One region of the Mesorhizobium sp. KACC 23794 genome, then DNA from elsewhere that is predicted to be linked to it. Evidence: predicted binding sites of a transcription regulator. Region 1 holds the regulator's gene; each other region holds the start of a gene.
The links. The regulator HrcA, encoded in region 1, represses chaperone genes, less so after heat shock. The targets are predictions, from matches to a motif close to GTTAGCACTCNCNNNNNGNGAGTGCTAAC.

Region 1 (5,101 bases):
CGAGCGAATTGCCGGACGGATCGCGAAAATAGATCGAACGCCCGCCATTCGGCCATTCGAAATCGGCCTCGATGGCGATTCCCTGCGCTTCAAGCCGGGTTTTCCACCGCTCAATTTCCTGCGCCGTGGCGGCGAAGCAGAGATGGCCCTGACCGGTGGCGCCATGCGGTGGCACCGGCAGTCTTGCGTTCGGGGAGGGAGGAATTTTGGTCGCCTCGGCATTGAAGAGCAGCAGCACGCCTTGGCCGCAATGGAAGAACACATGCCGGCCGTCGACGCGGCTGATCAGGGAGAGGCCGAGCACATCGCGATAAAAAACCTCCGCCGCGTCGAGATCGGTGACGTAGAGCGCGGATTCGAGGATGGCGGATGGGGTCATCGCGCCTCTACGCCACCGCCATCTGCTGCAAGTTCACCAGCCGCGAAATGCCTTTTCGGGCGAGCCCCATCAGCGCGGAAAACTCCTCCTCGCTAAACGGCGCGCCTTCCGCCGTGCCCTGGATCTCGACGATGCCGCCCTTGCCGGTCATCACGAAATTGGCGTCCGTACCAGCGGCGGAATCCTCGATGTAGTCGAGGTCGAGCACCGGCTGGCCGTCGTGGATGCCGCAGGAGATGGCGGCGACGTGGTCCTTGAGCACCTTGGAAACGGTCGTCATCTGCCGCGTCTCCATCCAGCGCAGGCAGTCATGCAGGGCCACCCAGCCGCCGGTGATCGAGGCGGTGCGGGTGCCGCCATCGGCCTGGATGACGTCACAGTCGACGGTGATCTGCATCTCGCCAAGGGCCTGGAGGTCTACCACGGCGCGCAGCGAGCGTCCGATCAGCCGCTGGATCTCCAACGTGCGCCCGCCCTGCTTGCCGGTGGCGGCTTCACGGCGCATGCGGTCGCCCGTGGCGCGCGGCAGCATGCCGTATTCGGCCGTCACCCAGCCGCGGCCGGTGTTGCGCATCCAGCCCGGCACCTTTTCCTCAAGGCTCGCCGTGCAGAGAACATGGGTGTCGCCGAATTTCACCAGGCAGGAGCCCTCCGCGTGCTTCGATACATTGCGCTCGAAGGAAATCGCACGCATTTCGTCGGGCTGTCTCTTGGACGGACGCATCAAGGCTCCTGGGTTTCAAATCGTGGCGGGCTTGTAGACCCGCGGGCAGGGGAGCGCAAAGGAAAAGCGGTCAGGGCAGCCGTTCGAACTTCAGCACGTGATCGCCCTTGTACTCGGTCTCGCCATACTGGTTGTAGCCGAGCTTGCGAGCTACGCCTATGGACGCGGCATTGTCCGGATCGATGATGCAGACGGTGCGCCGGGCGCCGCGTTCGGCGTCGAACCAGCGATGCGCGGCGTGTGCCGCTTCGGTGGCGTAGCCCTTGCCGTGGCCATGCCTGGCAAACACCCACGCGGCCTCCGGAAAGGGATCGAAATCGTCGCCGAGGTCGCGATGGAAATCGGCAAGGCCGGTGTCGCCGACATAACGGCCGCTTTGCCTGTCCACGACGGCGAAGACGCCGTGCCCGAGCGCTGTCCAATGGCCGATGTTGCGCAGAAGCTTGTTCCAGACGTCCTGCCGGGTCGCTTGCGCGCCATGGGTGATGAACTGCATGACCTCGGGGTCATTGCTGACGGCGAGGAGTTCTTCGAAATCGGCAAGGATGTGGGGACGAAGGATAAGGCGTTCGGTCTCGATCATAGGGTTCCGCTTGTCAGGTGGGCCACGCTGTTTATATCTTCCACAAGGACATGAACACGCCGATCAAAGATCCGACCCTGCAATCGCTCGACGCCCGCTCGCGCGACATCTTCCGTCGCATTGTCGATTCCTACCTGCTCGACGGCGAGCCGGTCGGTTCGCGCAACCTGTCACGCATGCTGCCCGCCTCGCTGTCGCCGGCGACTGTGCGCAACGTCATGAGCGACCTGGAGCAACTCGGGCTGATCTATGCGCCGCACATTTCCGCCGGCCGGCTGCCGACGCAAAAAGGGCTGCGCTTCTTCGTCGATGCCTTCCTCGAACTCGGCGACCTCACGGAAGAAGAACGCCGCTCGATCGACACGCAGATCAAGGCGTCGGGGCAGGGCGTGTCCCTTGAGCAGATGCTGACCGAGGCCAGCCAGATGCTGTCCGGCGCTTCGCGCGGCGCGGGGCTGGTGCTGGCGGCCAAGAGCGAGGTGCCGCTGAAGCACATCGAATTCATTCAACTGGAGCCGCAGCGGGCGCTGGCGGTGCTGGTGTCGCAGAACGGCGACGTCGAGAACCGTGTGATCGAGCTTCCGGTGGGGGTGACCACGTCGCAGATACAGGAAGCGTCGAACTTCCTCAACGCCCATATCCGCGGCCGCACGCTGGCTGAGGCGCGGTCCGACATCGCAAAGATCAAGGAGGAGACCAGGGCCGCGCTGGACACGCTGTCGCAGCAATTGATCGAAAAGGGACTTGCCGTTTGGGCCGGCGCTGAAAGCGGACTGCCGGCCCGGCTGATCGTGCGCGGCCGCGCCAACCTGCTGGAGAATGTGACGGCGCAGGCCGACCTTGATCTGCTGCGGCACCTGTTCGAGGACATGGAGACGCAGGACGGCATGATCCAGTTGCTCGACCTCGCGGAGGCGGGTTCGGGCGTGCGCATCTTCATCGGCTCGGAGAACAAGCTGTTTTCGCTGTCCGGCTCGTCCCTGGTCGTGGCCCCCTACCGCGACAAGGATGCGCGCGTCGTCGGCGCGCTCGGTGTCATCGGGCCGACGCGGCTGAATTATGCCCGTATCGTGCCGATGGTGGATTATACGGCGCAGTTGATCTCGAGGATGCTGCGGTAGGCCGCGTCGACACGTGCGATCAGGGCGTGGCCCATCCATCCGATCCGGTGTAGGCTCTGCGATAAAAGCAGGCGAGGCGGGAGGCTGTGATGGCTCTGGAACAGATCAAGGCGCAGATCGCGCTGCTGCTGGAAGAGATGGTCAACCAGCCCGAGGACGCGCACGAGGTGCATGAGCGCGTGCGCGAAAAACTGATCGAGTTCCGTGCGCTGGGCATGCCGCTGCCGCAGGATCTGGTCGAGCTGGAGCAGATGCTCGACCAGGCCGGGTATTGAGACAGGCGCGACCGGGTTCGAGGCGGCTCCCGGTCTCTCGCTACTTCCGCGTGCCGTTCAGCGTCATGTCGAACTGCACGAGATTCGAATAGATCGGCGTGCCGACATCCATGCCGTAGGGCGAGCGGTAGATCGAGCCGGTGACGCGGAAGGAGATCGCCTTGCCGTTGCGTTTTCCCACCGTCGCCTCGAATTGAGCCTTTCGTGATTTGCCGCGCGCCGTCAGCACGCCGTCGATGCGCGCCTCGTCGTCGCTGATCCTGGTCACCGAGGTCGAGCGGAAGGTGATCTGGGGATGGTTCGCCACGTCGAATACCGCGTCGGAGCGCAGGAAATCCGTGATGCGCGCCTGCTTGGCCTGCACGCTTTTGGAGAACAGCGTGATCGAGACGTTCGACTTCGAGACGTTGTTGCCGTCGATCTTGAAGGAGCCGCTGTAGGAACCGAAGCTGCCGTCGATGCCGCCGCCGCCGACCTGGTCGACCTTGAAGTTGATCGAGGAGGAGGAATCGATCCGATAGTTGCCGGCGGCTTCCGAGAGCGCGTCGGCGGAGGCGGGCGCCGCAGGCAGGAGCAGGCTGGCGGCGAGGGCCCATGCCGCAAATTGGCCGGCGCGGGCCGGTGAGGGGACGAGGTCAGACATCGTGGTGGGTCTCCAGGGTGACGCGGTGCGTCGCCTGCCGTGCCGCCCGGCCGGGCAGCATGCGGACAAGCACGTCGTCGCGCAAAAGGAAGTGATGGCGGAGCGCCGCGGCCGCGTGGCCGAGGGCGAGCAGGCCGGCGCCGTAGGCCAGAAATTCATGCGCCTCGCCCCAAAACGCCTCGGCCTCGTCGGACGGCGTCAGCGGCAGATGGGGGACGACGACCAGGTTGAAGGCGAAGCTCGGTATGCCCAGCGTCGAGGTGGAAGCCAGCGCCCAGCCGGCCAGCGGGACCACGATGGTGGCTGCAAGCAGTGCCCATTGCACGGTCTCGGCGGCGACATGCTCGACGCCGGACAAGGCGGCCGACGGCCGTGGACGCCCGGCGGCAAGCCGCCAAACCAGGCGCAGCAGCGCCAGTGCCAGGATCAGGAAGCCGAAGGATTTGTGCCACAGGATCAGCTCGAATTGCAGCGCCATGCTTTTGACCTGCTCCATCGAGAAGCCGAAAGCGATCTGGCCGAGGAAAAGCAAGGCGATCGTCCAGTGCAGGACGATGGCGACGATGCCGTAGGTGTGTCGGCGATGACGCGGCATGGTCTTTCGGGTGCTGGCTGCGATCTGGCTCACCCGAGACTAACGCACCATGGCCCAAGCGTCTTCCGACGGATTGCTATCTTGCGGTCACGAGATCGGGAACTGTGGCCCGGACGGGCTTCGCGGCGAGGACGTCCTGCCAAGACGCGGCAAGGTTCGAGAGCCTCTGGCCCGGAGCGAAGAGGAGGCTGCGCCATTTCCGTCGAAGTGGTTTTGTGGCAATGGCTGCCTCCCTTTTTGGAGACCTAGAATGACGCTTGCCGGTTTCATCGCCTATAGCGGCGCGCTGGCGCTGGCCGCCGCCATTCCCGGCCCGGGCGTCACGGCGCTGGTGGCGCGCGCGCTGGGCTCGGGGTTCCGCTCGTCGCTGTTCATGTCGCTCGGGCTGATCGTCGGCGACCTGACCTATCTGACCGCCGTCGTGCTCGGTCTCGCGCTCGTGGCGCAGACCTTCGGCATGGTGTTTCTGATCGTCAAATGGTTCGGCGTCGCCTATCTCGCGTATCTCGCCTGGAGCTTCTGGAGCAGCGGCATCACGCCGGAAAGCGTTGAAGCGCGAAAAGGCAAGGGCGGGCTGGTCTCCAGCTTCGTCGCCGGGCTGACGGTGACGCTGGGCAACCCGAAGACCATGATCTTCTACCTGGCGCTGGTGCCCACGCTGGTCGATCTCCAGACCATCACGCTTCGCGACTACGGCGTGCTGGCGGCGCTCACCGTCGTGGTGCTGCTGATCGTGCTCCTGCCCTATCTGGCGCTGGCCGCCAAGGCGCGCTGGTTCCTG
Region 2 (5,101 bases), 1.5 Mb from region 1:
CGACGCAGACCACCGAGGCAAGCTCGCCCCGCGCCACGTCGCCGGCGGTGGCGGCCAGCGTCCGCGACGTGCCGCCCGTGACCCAGCCGCCCCAGCTGAAGCCGACGATCATCGTGACCACCGCGGTCGCGGCGCAGGCCCAGACGAGCGTCGATTTGGATGGCTGATAGTTTTCCCAACGCTGGGCGAGAGAAGGCTTGCTGACTGGCATGGCCATGAGTTTGTTCCCTTGTTATGGTTTAGGTGTCGGCCGTCTTCCGGAACGTGCCGGCCCTGGGGCCGGCTGTCGTGGTCAGTACCCCATGCCGCCATTGCCACCATTGCCGGCGGACGGCGCGTCCTTGGGAGCGTCGGCGATCATCGCCTCGGCGGTGATCAATAGCGCCGAGATCGAGCCGGCGTCCTGCAAGGCGGTGCGGACGACCTTGGCGGGATCGATGATGCCGGCCTTGATCATGTCGACATAGGTTTCGGTCTGGGCGTCGAAGCCGTCGTTGAGGTTCTTGCCGTCCGCAAGCTTGCCGACGACGATCGATCCTTCGACCCCCGAATTCTCGGCAATCTGGCGGATCGGCGCTTCCAGCGCCCGGAGCACGATCGAGATGCCAGCGGTCATGTCGGCATTGGCGCCGGTCAGGCCGGTGAGCCCCGCCCTGGCGCGCAGGAGCGCTACGCCGCCGCCGGGAACGATGCCTTCTTCGCCTGCTGCGCGGGTGGCGTTGAGCGCGTCGTCGATGCGGTCCTTCTTTTCCTTGACCTCGGTCTCGGTCGCGCCGCCGACGCGGATGACCGCGACGCCGCCGGAGAGTTTGGCGAGCCGCTCCTGCAGCTTCTCCTTGTCGTAGTCCGAAGTGGTTTCCTCGATCTGCGCCTTGATCTGCGTGACGCGGCCGGCGATGGCCTCCTTGTCGCCCGCACCGTCGATGATCGTCGTGGTGTCCTTATCGATGACAACGCGTCGGGCGCGGCCGAGTATGTCGAGGGTAACGTTTTCGAGCTTGATGCCGAGATCTTCCGAGATCAGCTGGCCCTGGGTCAGGATGGCGATGTCTTCCAGCATCGCCTTGCGGCGGTCGCCGAAGCCAGGCGCCTTCACCGCCGCGACCTTCAGGCCGCCGCGCAGCTTGTTGACGACCAGGGTCGCGAGCGCCTCGCCCTCGACGTCCTCGGAGATGATGAGCAGCGGCTTGCCGGATTGCACGACGGCTTCGAGGATCGGCAGCATCGCCTGGAGATTGCCGAGCTTCTTCTCGTGCAGCAGGACATAGGGGTCATCCAGCTCGACACGCATCTTCTTGGCATTGGTGACAAAATAGGGAGAGAGGTAGCCGCGGTCGAACTGCATGCCTTCGACGACCTCCAGCTCGGTTTCGGCCGTCTTGGCTTCCTCGACGGTGATGACACCCTCGTTGCCGACCTTCTTCATCGCCTTGGCGATCATTTCGCCGACGGTTGTGTCGCCATTGGCGGCGATGGTGCCGACCTGGGCGATCTCGTCCGACGACTTGACCTTCTTGGCGCGCTTTTCGATGTCCTTGACGACGGCGGCGACCGCAAGGTCGATGCCGCGCTTCAAATCCATGGGATTCATGCCGGCGGCGACCAGCTTGATGCCTTCGCGCAGGATGGAGGCGGCGAGCACGGTCGCCGTCGTGGTGCCGTCGCCGGCAAGGTCATTGGTCTTGGAGGCCACCTCGCGCACCATCTGAGCGCCCATGTTCTCGAATTTGTCGGAGAGCTCGATCTCCTTGGCGACGGTGACGCCGTCCTTGGTGATGCGCGGCGCGCCATAGGCCTTGTCGATGACGACGTTGCGGCCCTTGGGGCCGAGCGTCACCTTGACGGCGTTGTTGAGGACTTCGACGCCGCGCAAAAGACGATCGCGCGCATCGGTGGAGAATTTGATTTCCTTGGCGGACATGATGGTGTTCCAGTTCTTCGTGGGACAGGAGGATCGGAAAACCGATCGGTCAGGCGGCTTTCTTGGTGACCGCCGCGGGCTTCTCGACGATGCCCATGATGTCGCTTTCCTTCATGATAAGAAGGTCCTCGCCATCGAGCTTGATCTCGGTGCCCGACCATTTGCCGAACAGGATGGTGTCGCCGGCCTTGACGTCGAGCGGGATCAGATTGCCGCTTTCGTCGCGCAGGCCGGGGCCGACGGCGATGACTTCGCCTTCCTGCGGCTTTTCCTTTGCGTTGTCGGGAATGATGATCCCGCCCTTGGATTTGAGATCGCCTTCGGCGCGCCGGATGACGACGCGGTCGTGGAGTGGCCGGAATTTCATGGGAGTTCTTTCTACAGCCAGCGCATAGGGCGACCGCGCTCCTTATGTAGCGCCTTTGGCACTCGAATGATAGGAGTGCCAGAAATTATTCGTGACCGAGACGAAATCGTCAAAAAATATAGATCAAAGTAGTCTGCGAAAAATCCCGTCTCGTGAGGAAAACGGCAATGTTTTGTTCGAAATCGCTTCTCGATTTTTCTTGCGGCTCTTCAGTTCTTTTGGGCGAGATATTCGGATTACGGCTTGTCTGCACATCAAACAAGGCGTATATGTAAAACTCGTTGATTTGGCCGAATTTGGCTTTCGCGGTGTCAGAGACCATCGACCCGCCATTCACCACCGAATTGTCGAGAGCGAATGCAAGGCGCCGATCCGGCGCATGCCGCTCGGTTCGAACCCTGGAATGAACTCGGCGCTGACCACGGATGTACTGGCAGCACGGGGTCCGTCCGGGTTCGGATTGGGGTGGTGCGGGAGGCGCATCGGCGTGCTCCCGCGGAGACCGCATCATGACCGTCCGCACCACGCAAACCATCGTCCGCTTCTCATCGGCGTTTTCTCTGCCGGGCTTCGACGCGCCGCAGCCGGCCGGAGAGTACCGCGTCGACCACGATGAGGAACCGATCGAAGCGGTCTCGCGGCTCGCCTGGCGGCGCGTCGGCAGCTTCATCCATCTGCCCGCGATCTCGGCGCAACGGCCGACACAACAGATGGTGCCGATTAACTCGGCGGATCTAGATGCCGCACTCGAACAGGACCTCCGACAATCATGACCACTACCATGCAGCGCAAGTTCCGCGCGATCCGGCACGAAGCCGCCAGCCATCTCTATTCGATCGGGCAGGCTGTCCGGCTGAAGGGTGGAATGGGAATGCCTGCCAAGGCCAACGACATCTACCAGATCACCGGCACGCTGCCGCACCGGGGCAATTCACCCCAATATCGCATCCGCAACGATGCAGAACGTCACGAACGGGTGGCGGCGGAAGACAGCCTGGAACTGGTCGACATGTCTCGTCTGGGAGACGACGCAACTCTCATCGAAAGAACGTTCGGCAATGGCCAAGGGACAGAAACGCAGCAGCCGCGAGATCAGAAAGCCGAAGCAGGAGAAAGCTCTGGCGAAGGCTGATATCCCTCTTGGCAGCCAGATCAAGCTGGCCACGAACGCCCCGCGGGCGAAGGGCAAGGGCTGAGCGCCACACTTATCTCGATCGGAGGGCGGACACCGTTGAAGATCGTGATTGAATTTTACCGCACCCGGCATCGGGACAACGCCCATGCGGTGGTCGGCCGCGAAACGGATGAAGCGGTGGATCTCGACGACGCGATCCGGATCGCGCGGTCGCTCTCGGCAACGCTCGACATGCCGCAGCGCCCGGACGCGGTGACGATCATCGATGCCGCCGGGGGCACGATCTACTCGGGCGCCCTCGAACCCGCCCTCATTACTGAAGGAAGGCCTACATCATGACCATCCACGGCAAACCAACGCACCGGGCTTTCGAAGCCAGCGCAATCTGCGCCTGGGAGAACGAAGGCAGCGCTCCCGGACGCGATTCCATGGATCATCACTACGGCCGCCGCATCGAAACCGACCGCTCGTGGAGCGTCTATCACGTGTTCACGGGCGATACGGCGCATGCCGGCGGACGCCCGATGACCGGCCTCAGCAGGTCGGACGCCACCGGCAGGATGATCGCCCTCAATCTTCACAATGAAGGGCGCAGGGGCGAACGGCGCAGCCTCGCGTCGCCAACCGGTCCGCGTGCCCATGAAATAGAAGTGCTGAGATCATGACCCTGGGTTTTCCCAATCCGAGCCGCAGCTTCGACGACGAGCGGAATGCGATCCGCTTCACCGGCCATGACGGCATGTTCGAGGTGCGGTTCTTCATCGAAGCGGCCGCGCTGGCGAAAACGGGCGTGAAACCGCGCGGCACTGTGGCATCGGAAGCCGATTACCTCGCAGCCTTCGATTCGGCGCGCGTCTCGATCCAGGACGTCGCCCGCAAAGCCTACGCCCACGGCCGCCAGACCTCCTATGTGCTGACCGCAGCCGATTTTCGGCGATAGATGCTCCTTGGCGCTGACTTCTGACACCGTGGGCGAAGCGTTTGCGGATCTAGAACAGCGCGTAAAGAGTTGGCCAAAACACCGCCAGCAGGATTGCAGCGACCCATAGCGCCACCGCGACTTTAACCAGCAGGCCGGCGTCCCAACGCTGGCCGGCAGTGGTCATGTGACTGCGGGAGGTTGGGGCTCGCAAAGGCATAACAGGGGCCAATGTACGAGGGATTGAGCCGCGCGTGCCGAATTGCCCTTTTGGTGGCTTTTTCATAGCTTGATCCAAAAAGTAACGCTGCTCAGCGCTAGATATAGGGCGGCGCCAGCAACGCCTACGACGAGTATGATCAGCAGCCATGCCGTCGGCTCGGCAACGACCGGATCAATCTGTTTCACACTGTGCCGGCTAAAGTCGGATGTTGGTCGAAGGCGGCGGAAGACATGGATGTCCTCCTTTCGTTGGGGCTAGGGCTCGATGGCCTCCCTCAATCGATAGCGCCCTGAAAACGGCCACCGACCAACATGGTCTATCAGCCGATCATTTCGATAGCGAGGCTATTCGGCAGGACCGCCCCGAATTGCCTGCGACGTGGGTTGGTATCGTGCTAGGCTGACCAACTGCGCTCCGCAATCAGGCGCGCCTCTCCAATTCAGATCGGACCCGCTGATGTACGTCCCAACATGGATCGCTCCCGTTCTCTTCGGCGCGGGAGTGGGAGCCGTTGCCCTTTCCATTGTCGGCTTCAC
Region 3 (5,101 bases), 560 kb from region 1:
CGATGAAGAAGGGTGTGGCGAGGAGCACGAAAATGATGAGCTGCGCGCCCCACCATTGAAGGCGTCCGATGCGCCCCTGGATGCCAAAAAAGAAATTCATCTCTCTGCCCTCAAGCCACGGGCAAGAAATAAGGAGGGACTGCGAAGATTTGGTTAGTTTGTCATCGTGGATTTAAGCAGACAAAATATTGAAGAAAATATCGTTACTATCCGTTTTCCAATCAATATAGGATTTTATGCAATTTTCTTGATTTTAGAATCCACGCTTGGGAGGGCTCGTTGGTCGCCGATCGAAGCGGCGCTCTTCCAAACGAAAACCGCCCCGCCGGTGAGGGCTCCGGCGAGGCGATTTGTAACATTGGCCATCCTTCCGACTCGTCATCTGGAATAGCCGCTGCACATTCCAAGAATGCGCGGGGAGGCGGAGGGTTCCGCAGGTCCTTGCGGAAAACGGTTTTGCGTTTGGACAGACCGGAACGGGCCGGCGATCCCTGGCGGCGTTGCCGGGCGGCACGCGGTGGGCTAACCAGACGAGAGGCCCGGCCGGCAAGGGATTGCTGGTGATATCGGGCGGCGCGGAGAGATCATGAGCGAATTTGTCCTCTATATCGCCAACAAATGTTTCTCGTCCTGGTCGCTGCGCCCCTGGGTGGCGATGCGGCATCTCGATATTCCGTTCCGCGAGGAGTTCGTGCGGCTACGCAGGCCCGAAACGGCGGCAAACCTCGCCAAGATTTCGCCGACAGGGCAGGTGCCGGTACTGCTTCACAACGGCAGGATCATATGGGAAACCCTTGCGATCCTCGAATATCTCAACGATCTCTTCCCCGAGAAGCGGCTGTGGCCGGCCAACATCGAAGCCCGCGCCCTGGCGCGCTCGGTGGCGACGGAGATGCATTCGGGATTTCGCGAATTGCGCTATGGCTGGCCGATGAACCTGCGCCGTCCAAAGGCTCACAAGGCGATGCAGGGCGAAGGCGACGACAACCGCCGCCGCATCGAGGCGATCTGGCGCGAATGTCGGGAAAGATACGGGCAGGGCGGACCTTTCCTGTTCGGCCATTTCACCGCGGCCGACGCCATGTACGCACCCGTCGTCACCCGCTTCGACACCTATGGCGGCGACCTGGAGCCCGACATCCGCGCCTATGTCGACGCCGTGCTGGACACGCCGGCGATGCGCCACTGGTACGCCGAAGCAGCGAAGGAGCCCTGGCCGGAGCCCGGGCCGCACGAACAGGATTGAACGCGGGTCGCGCCAAACTTTTTCGCACAACGAAAAACGCCTCCCGCACCTTTGACAGTGCTGGAGGCGTCTTTTTGTCTTTGGCCGTCTATTGAACTGCCTTGGACATCACAATAATGCGCCGTCGGCAAAAGGGTTCCAGATTTTGTGAATTTTTCTCCAGGCGGATTGTCGATGCAAAAAGGGCGGCCTTTCGGCCGCCCTTCCGCATTCACAGAGCCTTGGTTGGCTGGACTTAGAAATCCATGCCGCCCATGCCGCCCATGCCGCCGCCGCCGGGCATGCCCATCGGCGCGGCGTCCTTCTTCGGAGCCTCGGCGATCATGGCCTCGGTGGTGACCAGCAGGCCGGCGACCGAAGCGGCGTCCTGCAGAGCGGTGCGTACGACCTTGACCGGGTCGACGATGCCCATGGCGATCATGTCGCCATATTCGCCGGTCTGGGCGTTGTAGCCGTAGGTCGCGCCCTTGTTGTCGAGGATCTTGCCGGCGACGATCGAAGCTTCCGCTCCGGCGTTGGCGGCGATCTGACGGGCCGGAGCCTGCAGCGCGCGGCGCACGATGGCGATGCCGGCGGCCTGGTCGGAGTTGGCGCCGGTGGCCTTCAGGTTGGCCGAGGCGCGGAGCAGGGCGACGCCGCCGCCGGCGACGATGCCTTCTTCCACCGCAGCGCGGGTGGCGTTCAGCGCGTCGTCAACGCGGTCCTTCTTCTCCTTGACTTCGACTTCCGTCGCACCGCCGACGCGGATGACCGCAACGCCGCCGGCCAGCTTGGCCAGACGCTCCTGCAGCTTCTCCTTGTCGTAGTCCGAGGTGGTCTCCTCGATCTGCTGCTTGATCTGGGCGACGCGGCCCTGGATCTCGGCCTTCTTGCCGGCGCCGTCGACGATGGTGGTGTTCTCCTTGGAGATCGACACCTTCTTGGCGCGGCCGAGCATGTTGAGGCCGACATTCTCGAGCTTGATGCCGAGGTCTTCGGAGATGACCTGGCCGCCGGTCAGGATGGCGATGTCTTCCAGCATGGCCTTGCGGCGGTCGCCGAAGCCCGGAGCCTTGACGGCGGCGATCTTCAGGCCGCCACGCAGCTTGTTGACGACGAGCGTGGCCAGAGCCTCGCCTTCGACGTCTTCCGAGATGATGAGCAGCGGCTTGGAGGTCTGCACGACGGCTTCCAGCACCGGCAGCATGGCCTGCAGGTTGGAGAGCTTCTTCTCGTGGAGCAGGATGTAGGCGTCTTCCAGCTCGGCAACCATCTTGTCCGGGTTGGTGACGAAGTAGGGCGAGAGGTAGCCGCGGTCGAACTGCATGCCTTCGACGACTTCCAGCTCGGTCTCGGCGGTTTTGGCTTCCTCGACGGTGATGACACCCTCGTTGCCGACCTTCTGCATCGCCTCGGCGATCATCTTGCCGACCGACTCGTCGCCGTTGGCGGAGATGGTGCCGACCTGGGCGACTTCTTCAGAAGTCTTGATCTTCTTGGCGGCCTTGCCGAGAGCGGTGACGACTTCGGTCACGGCGAGATCGATGCCGCGCTTCAGGTCCATCGGGTTCATGCCGGCAGCGACGGCCTTGTGGCCTTCCTGCACGATCGACTGGGCGAGAACGGTCGCGGTGGTGGTGCCGTCGCCGGCGATATCGTTGGTCTTGGACGCGACTTCGCGGATCATCTGCGCGCCCATGTTCTCGAACTTGTCGGCAAGCTCGATTTCCTTGGCGACGGTGACGCCGTCCTTGGTGATGCGCGGGGCGCCGAACGACTTGTCGATGACGACGTTGCGGCCCTTGGGACCGAGCGTGACCTTCACGGCGTCGGCGAGGATGTTGATGCCGTGGAGCATGCGCTCACGGGCATCGCGGGAGAATTTTACGTCTTTGGCAGCCATTTTTGAATTCCTTCGGAATTGAGGCGGTAGGGAGTAGGCAGTAGGCAGCAAGGGCTCGGCAAATTACTGCCTACTGCCCACTGCCGATTGCCCGAGCTTCAGATCAGCCGATGATGCCCATGATGTCGGATTCCTTCATGATCAGAAGGTCTTCGCCATTGAGCTTCACTTCGGTGCCCGACCATTTGCCGAACAGGATGCGGTCGCCGGCCTTGACGTCCAGCGGCACCAGCTTGCCGGCCTCGTCACGAGCGCCCGAACCGACGGCGATGATCTCGCCTTCCTGCGGCTTCTCCTTGGCGGTGTCCGGGATGATGATCCCGCCCTTGGTCTTCTCTTCGGATTCGACGCGGCGAACGACCACTCGGTCATGCAGCGGCCGGAAATTCGACTTTGCCATGATTGACTATCCCTGAATGCGGATGTTGAAAGGGTTTCCTCCATCCGGTCTGACCGGATCGCGATTAGCACTCACTTGGGGCGAGTGCTAACGTGGCGCGGAGATAGGCCCTGTCCCTTGCGATGTCAAGAACCGGGCAATGCCGGGATCATCCGATTTCAGATCGATTTTTGCGCTTGTCCCGGACGCCGCGGACGGCTTTGCCGGCGCTGTCGCCCGCAACGCAAAAAATGCCCCGCCGGCCGGCGGGGCATCTGCATGAGGGCCGGTCCGGCCGGTCAGCTGACGATGCGCAGGTTCGAAAGCTCGTTGGCGATTTCCTCGAACACCACATTCAGGGTGGCACCGGTGGCGTTCCAGAACAGCACCTTGTTCTTGTCGATGCGCGACGGCGAGGCGCATGCCTTCAGGAGGTCGATCTGCTGCTTTTCCGCCGTCTTCTTCGCGTCCAGATCGAGAGCGACGGTCATGACGATGATCCTTCCCCCGTTGGGATTCCCATTGGCGTCGAGTCGGGAGAAGGTTCCATTGTTGCAGAGCGCCTTGAAATGCTCGTTCATGGCGGCGGTGTAGTTGGTGTTGGTGAAGGTGGTCTTGGGCACGGCGGTGCTGGTGCCCTGGAAGATGCGCCCGGTCTTCGTGGTGTCGACGACCATCTTTCCATAGCCCATCGACGAGTAGATCGACTTGTTGCCCGTGCTGTCCGAATAGGCATTTCCGTTCGCATCGCCGAGCGAATCCGGCGTGTAATAGGTGTTGGCGCCGTCGGTAACGACGATGACGACCTTGTCGTTTCCCTTTTCCGTCTCGGCCCGGCCGCCGGTGAACGGCGCGGTGCTGGAGACCGTCCGCCAGCCCCAGGCCATGCCCTCGGGGACGTTGGTGGCGCCGAGCGGCTGCATGGCGTCGATCGCGTTGTTGATGACGGTCTTGCCGGCTGCGGTCGACACGTCGGTGAGCGGGGTGATGGCGGTCGTCGTGCAGCTCTGGTTGGGGCCGATGAGGGTTTTGTCGGTGGCGGTTCGGAAAGTCTCCGCATCCTTTTCAGGAGCTGACGTCGGGAAATACTTCGGCATGTATTTCTGCCGCTTCACATTCGTGTCGCTGAGAACGTCGGGCCACCAATTGTTGTAGGACCGGATGGGATCGGCCTCATCCGGCGCGAACATCGGCACGAACAGCGTCGCCGGCGTGCCGCTAGACGGAGCGGCGTCGTTCACGTCATAGGGCGAGGGGCGAGCTTCGACACATCCCTTCCAGTCGGCGAATGGACCGGTGGTGAGGGCGGACCAAGTCTTGCAGCTGCCATTGTTGTTATAGGCGGTGCAGGTTTTGTACGAACGCAGGATTTCCTTGTAAAGCGTGAAGCGCGTGACCTTCTGGTTCTCCTGCGTGCCCCAGGCGGTGCCCTTCTTGTAGTAGACGCCGCCAGCCGCCTCCACCCTCTTGTTGGCGTTGGCGGTCTTCATCGTCGTCCAGTCGAAATTCTCGTGATGGATCGGTGAAATGCCGTCCAGGTCCATCCATGTTTCGGTCTGGTGGTCCGGCCCGACATTGACGGACGCGGCGAACG

Region 2: the regulator HrcA is predicted to act here: its motif matches at 2,343-2,371, upstream of ACSBOB_RS21280 (co-chaperone GroES).
Region 3: the regulator HrcA is predicted to act here: its motif matches at 3,592-3,620, upstream of groES (co-chaperone GroES).

What each region holds. Positions count from the first base shown of each region.
Region 1 is NZ_CP197465.1:2,782,455-2,787,555, forward strand. It holds gene ACSBOB_RS13710 (VOC family protein) at 1-379, opposite strand, end outside; gene rph (ribonuclease PH) at 387-1,103, opposite strand; gene ACSBOB_RS13720 (GNAT family N-acetyltransferase) at 1,174-1,686, opposite strand; gene hrcA (heat-inducible transcriptional repressor HrcA) at 1,737-2,807, shown strand; gene ACSBOB_RS13730 (hypothetical protein) at 2,897-3,082, shown strand; gene ACSBOB_RS13735 (YceI family protein) at 3,123-3,725, opposite strand; gene ACSBOB_RS13740 (cytochrome b) at 3,718-4,320, opposite strand; gene ACSBOB_RS13745 (LysE family translocator) at 4,571-5,101, shown strand, end outside.
Region 2 is NZ_CP197465.1:4,319,654-4,324,754, reverse strand. It holds gene ACSBOB_RS21290 (hypothetical protein) at 1-217, opposite strand, end outside; gene groL (chaperonin GroEL) at 293-1,921, opposite strand; gene ACSBOB_RS21280 (co-chaperone GroES) at 1,971-2,288, opposite strand; gene ACSBOB_RS21275 (hypothetical protein) at 2,798-3,061, shown strand; gene ACSBOB_RS21270 (hypothetical protein) at 3,058-3,420, shown strand; gene ACSBOB_RS21265 (hypothetical protein) at 3,520-3,762, shown strand; gene ACSBOB_RS21260 (hypothetical protein) at 3,759-4,088, shown strand; gene ACSBOB_RS21255 (DUF1488 domain-containing protein) at 4,085-4,363, shown strand; gene ACSBOB_RS21250 (hypothetical protein) at 5,022-5,101, shown strand, end outside.
Region 3 is NZ_CP197465.1:2,226,110-2,231,210, forward strand. It holds gene ACSBOB_RS10930 (DUF805 domain-containing protein) at 1-100, opposite strand, end outside; gene ACSBOB_RS10935 (glutathione S-transferase family protein) at 587-1,246, shown strand; gene groL (chaperonin GroEL) at 1,482-3,128, opposite strand; gene groES (co-chaperone GroES) at 3,232-3,528, opposite strand; gene ACSBOB_RS10950 (pilus assembly protein TadG-related protein) at 3,807-5,101, opposite strand, start outside.